2 regions of the Polycladomyces zharkentensis genome follow, and region 1 is predicted to be linked to the other one. Evidence: predicted binding sites of a transcription regulator. Region 1 holds the regulator's gene; the other holds the start of a gene.

Evidence for each region. The regulator NrdR, encoded in region 1, represses ribonucleotide reductase genes. The targets are predictions, from matches to a motif close to AACACNATATATNGTGTT.
Region 2: a site for NrdR is predicted at 1,293-1,310, ahead of JQC72_RS10195 (vitamin B12-dependent ribonucleotide reductase). Genes of this name have one in related genera too.

The regions. Positions count from the first base shown of each region.
Region 1 covers NZ_JAFHAP010000006.1:65,515-67,979, forward strand. Annotated here, with positions in the region: gene JQC72_RS05765 (glyceraldehyde-3-phosphate dehydrogenase) at 1-647, shown strand, start outside; gene nrdR (transcriptional regulator NrdR) at 848-1,312, shown strand; gene JQC72_RS05775 (replication initiation and membrane attachment family protein) at 1,415-2,465, shown strand, end outside.
Region 2 covers NZ_JAFHAP010000008.1:599,070-601,534, reverse strand. Annotated here, with positions in the region: gene JQC72_RS10205 (hypothetical protein) at 1-61, opposite strand, end outside; gene dat (D-amino-acid transaminase) at 195-1,034, opposite strand; gene JQC72_RS10195 (vitamin B12-dependent ribonucleotide reductase) at 1,347-2,465, shown strand, end outside.

The DNA of each region.
Region 1 (2,465 bases):
TGGGGGTCAATGAAGGTGATTACGTTCCGGAGAAACACCATATCATCTCCAATGCTTCCTGCACCACCAACTGCTTGGCACCGGTGGTGAAGGTACTGCATGATGCGTTCGGTATTGAAAGCGGGCTGGTGACGACGGTACATGCCTATACCAATGATCAAAAAAACCTGGACAATCCGCACAAGGATTTGCGCAGGGCCCGTGCTTGCGCCCAATCGATCATACCGACCAAAACCGGCGCGGCCAAAGCGATCGGCAAAGTATTGCCAGAGCTGAACGGCAAGCTGAACGGGTTGGCATTACGCGTACCCACTCCCAACGTGTCGGTGGTGGATTTGGTGGCCGACCTGCGCGTGCCGGTCACGGTCGAAAAGGTGAACCGAGTGCTCAAAGAAGCGGCGGAAACCGCGATGAAAGGATACCTCCAATACTGTGAACTGCCGCTGGTCTCCTCCGACTTCAACGGCAACGACCATTCAGCCATCATTGATGCGCCCTCGACAATGGTGATCAGTGAGACGCAGGTGAAAGTGCTGGCGTGGTACGACAACGAATGGGGCTACTCTTGTCGTGTGGTCGATTTGGTCAAGCATATTGGTTCGTTTTTGAACCATGAAACGAAAGTGAGACAGGAAGCTACGGTCTGATAATGAGTTCCCCGCCAATCTCACCATGTTGACCGGCAAGTGGGAGGCACGGACGCCTCTCACAGCCGGTTTTTCTTTTTTTCCCACGTTGATTTCCTGTTGCAAATTTCCTGTAAGATGGAATACTATCAAAGCGACGGACTGGGCAAAGCGCGTTACATACGAAACAGTCAACGGTCCAATACGGGGAGGAATGTTGCATGCGGTGCCCTTTTTGCGGGAGCATGGGAAGCCGGGTTTTGGACTCCCGTCCGGCCAACGAGGGAAAATCGATCCGTCGGCGTCGCGAGTGCGAGGCGTGCGGCAGGCGGTTTACCACCTTTGAAACCGTGGAGGAAAAACCACTGATGGTGATCAAGAAGGACGGGGGCCGGGAAGTATTCAGCAGGGAAAAAATCCTGCGGGGCTTGTTCCGCGCGTGTGAAAAGCGTGAGGTGCCGCTGGAACGGCTGGAAGCGCTCGTGGATGAGATTGAACGCACCTTGCGTGAGCGGGGGGAAACGGAAGTTCCCACCAAAGTGATCGGAGAAATGATCATGGAGCGACTGGTGGATGTGGACGAGGTGGCATATGTGCGGTTTGCATCCGTCTACCGACAATTTCAGGATATCGATGCATTTGTGCGGGAATTGGAGGATTTGTTGAACAGGACGGGAAAATCCTGATCTTGTCCCATCCGGTGTGTTTCAGTGGCGGTTGTGTCGCTTTCTTTTTCTTATGATAAAATAAGAGGATGATTTTGGACGAAGCGACGGGGGGCTTGGTGGATGTCAATGTTATGGAATCAGTGCACACCGCGCGACGAATGGATCTGCCGAACCCGCCGCCCCATTCATCTGGCGGATATTATCGGATTGTTGCATTTGTATCAGCCAATCGTCGGTTCGACCGCCATCGCCCTGTATCTTACCCTGGCGTATCAGGCACCGCCGGATCGGGCTGGTCGATCGGATGCCCATCCTCATTTGTATCTGATGAATCTGTTGTCCGTTTCTTGGCAGGATTTGTTGGAAAGCCGATTTTTACTGGAAGGTGTGGGTCTGCTCAACACGTATGAGGTTCGCGAAAACACGACCCATCGGATTGAATACGAGCTGGTGCCGCCATTGGTTCCGGAGCGTTTTTTCCAGAGTGATGTACTCAGTATCACGTTGTATCATCGTTTGGGCAAAGATTCCTATCTGGCACTCCGCCGGCAGTTGCTGAACAGAGAAGAAGCTGCGGGGGAGCCGGATGAGCGAGTAAATGTCACCAAATCGTTTCAGGAAGTATTCGGATGTTTGTCTCCCTCGGAAGTGGCGGCTGCACAGTCGGATACCCCATCGTTATTGCCGATGGAAGGGGAGCCGACGGGGGTGACGGATGGACAAGCCCCGCCGTTTCACTGGGATGAGGCTTCGTTTGACATGATCCGGTCCCGTTTGAAAACGGTGATCCCGGATGAGGCGTGGACGGATGAGGTGAAGCGGCAAATTCAGGAGATCCGCTTCCTGTACGGACTGAGTGATCCGGACTTGCTTCGGGCGCTGCAAAATCCGTATATCACCAGGGGCGGTGAGATCGACATCGAGCGATTGCGCCGGTTTGTCAAAAAGGAATACCGGTTGCAGTACGGCGAACCGCCGATGATCAAAAAGAAAGCGTTGGTGTCGGAGGAAGGGAAAAAGGCGCCCTTACCCGAACCGGAGAAATCGCCGGAGGAAATGACGGACGAAGAGAAACATATCCGGGAACTGGAGCAACTGTCACCCTTGGAATTATTGTCGTATTTTCAAGATGGTATGCGCATTCCGGATGCCGATGTCGAGCTGGTCGCCC
Region 2 (2,465 bases), on a different contig from region 1:
TCACCTCAAAGATATTTTTGACACCGCCCATGTCGGTCGGCTCCCTCCGTCTTCTTTTCAATTCTCGCATCCTCCCGTCAAAGCATGTACGTATTATACCATAACGGGAAAAGATGGTTGGAGGTTTTCGCGGAGATGGACAGGAAACCTGTGACGGGCAGGTGATGGATCATGTCGGGTGAACAGGTGGTCGGTTACACCGAGACACCGATTTTTTGTTCAAAGGCCTGCTGAAGTTTCCGCGTCACCAATCCCGGTTGGCCCGTCCCGACGGGGATGCCGTCCACCGCTACAACCGGTACGATTTCTTTGGTCGTACTGGTGATGAAGACTTCGTCAGCGGAACGGAGGTCTTCCAAAGAAAATGCCTCCTCGCGAACGGGAATCCCTTCTTTTTCCGCCAATTTCAAGGTGACGGCACGTGTGATTCCGTGTAAAATGAGGTGGTTGGCGGGATGTGTCCACAAGGTGTTGTCCTTGACGATGAACACGTTGGTGGCACTGCCTTCCGTCACCGTTCCGTTCCGATGCAAAATCGCTTCCTGCGCGCCGGCATCCACCGCAGCTTGTTTGGCCAATACCGCGCCCAGCAGGTTGAGGCTTTTGATGTCGCAGCGCAACCAGCGGATGTCTTCCTGTGTAATGGCGCGGATGCCGTTTTTCATCAGATCGGTGGGGCGTTGTGATTCAACGGCATAGGCCGTCAACACCGGTTCGCTCTTGGACGGAAACGCATGATCCCGAGGGGCGACGCCACGTGTGATCTGTACATACAGGTAGCCCTCTTTGAGATGATCGGCTTCGATCAATTGCAGCAGCAGGTGTTCCGTCTTCTCTCGGGAATACGGCAACGGCATGCGGATTTCCCGAGCGCTTCGTTCCAGGCGGTCGAGATGCTCTTCCAGGCAGAAGGGGTGGCCGCCGTAAACACGGATCACTTCATATACACCGTCGCCGAACTGGTATCCGCGGTCTTCCACGTCCACACGCGCCTCGTCACGCGCGATCAATTGGTCGTTGAAAAGAATGGTCATGCGTTTGGCCTCCTTGTCCCAGTTATTTGTCGGGGAAATCATATTTCCCGCTTCTTCATCCACCATATACGTTTTAGTTTGCATGAAGTTGCGGCAGTTGACAACCTTTTCTCAAAAATCGAAACAACGGTGCTTTCCGGTCAGACTGGGGAGGATAGGAAGAAAATCAAACCGGAAAATCCACGGTTATAACGAGTGAGCACCACCAGGGACAAACAGGTGCGCATCATTCGCTCGCAATCGGCAAAATGCAAATTTTACACAATATGTAGTAGTGGTATAATAAGCTTACACCTACATATTGCGAAATGAATGGTGATTGCATCAACCAACCATGATGAAACGAAAGAAAAAAGCGATCATGAGGAGGATTTCGGAGTGAAAATCAAACGATACTTTACCCGTCCGGGAGAAGATCCTTTCGACTCCGTAGAGTATGTGAAACGGGACTGTCGGATCACCAACCCGGATGGTTCGGTTGTGTTTGAGATGAAGGGGGCGGAAGTGCCCAAAGCATGGTCGCAGGTGGCGGCCGATATCATGATCTCGAAGTATTTCCGAAAAGCCGGTGTTCCGCAGAAGGATGAAAACGGCAATCCGATCTTGGATGAAAACGGTCAGCCGGTAACCGGACCGGAAACGAGCGTCAAGCAGGTGGTTCACCGTCTGGCCGGTTGCTGGCGGGATTGGGGAGAGCGTTACGGCTATTTTGATACCGAAGAGGACGCGCAGGCGTTTTACGATGAATTGGTGTACATGATGTTGCATCAGATGGCCGCACCCAACTCGCCGCAATGGTTTAACACGGGGCTGGCCTATGCCTACGGCATCAAGGGGAAACCACAGGGCCACTATTACGTCGACCCCGAAACGGAAGAACTGAAACAGGGGGAAGACGCCTACAGCCGGCCGCAGCCGCACGCCTGTTTCATCCAGTCCGTCGAGGACGATCTGGTGAACGAAGGCGGCATCATGGACCTGTGGGTGCGTGAAGCCCGCCTGTTCAAATACGGAAGCGGAACGGGCACCAACTTCTCCAACATCCGCGGCAAGGGTGAACCGCTTTCCGGCGGGGGCACCTCATCGGGATTGCTGTCGTTCCTCAAAATCGGTGACCGAGCCGCCGGTGCGATCAAGTCGGGTGGAACGACCCGTCGGGCGGCCAAAATGGTCTGTTTGGACATCGACCACCCGGATGTGGAGGAGTTCATCAACTGGAAATCCAACGAAGAGAAAAAAGTGCGCGCGTTGATCGCCGCCGGATACGATCCTTCGTTCAACGGCGAAGCGTATGAGACGGTATCCGGTCAAAACTCCAACAACTCGGTACGCGTCCCGCATGAGTTCTTTAAAGCGCTGGAGGAAGACGGCGGCTGGGCGCTCAAATACCGTACCAACGGCAAAACGGCCAAAGTCGTCTCCGCCCGCGAT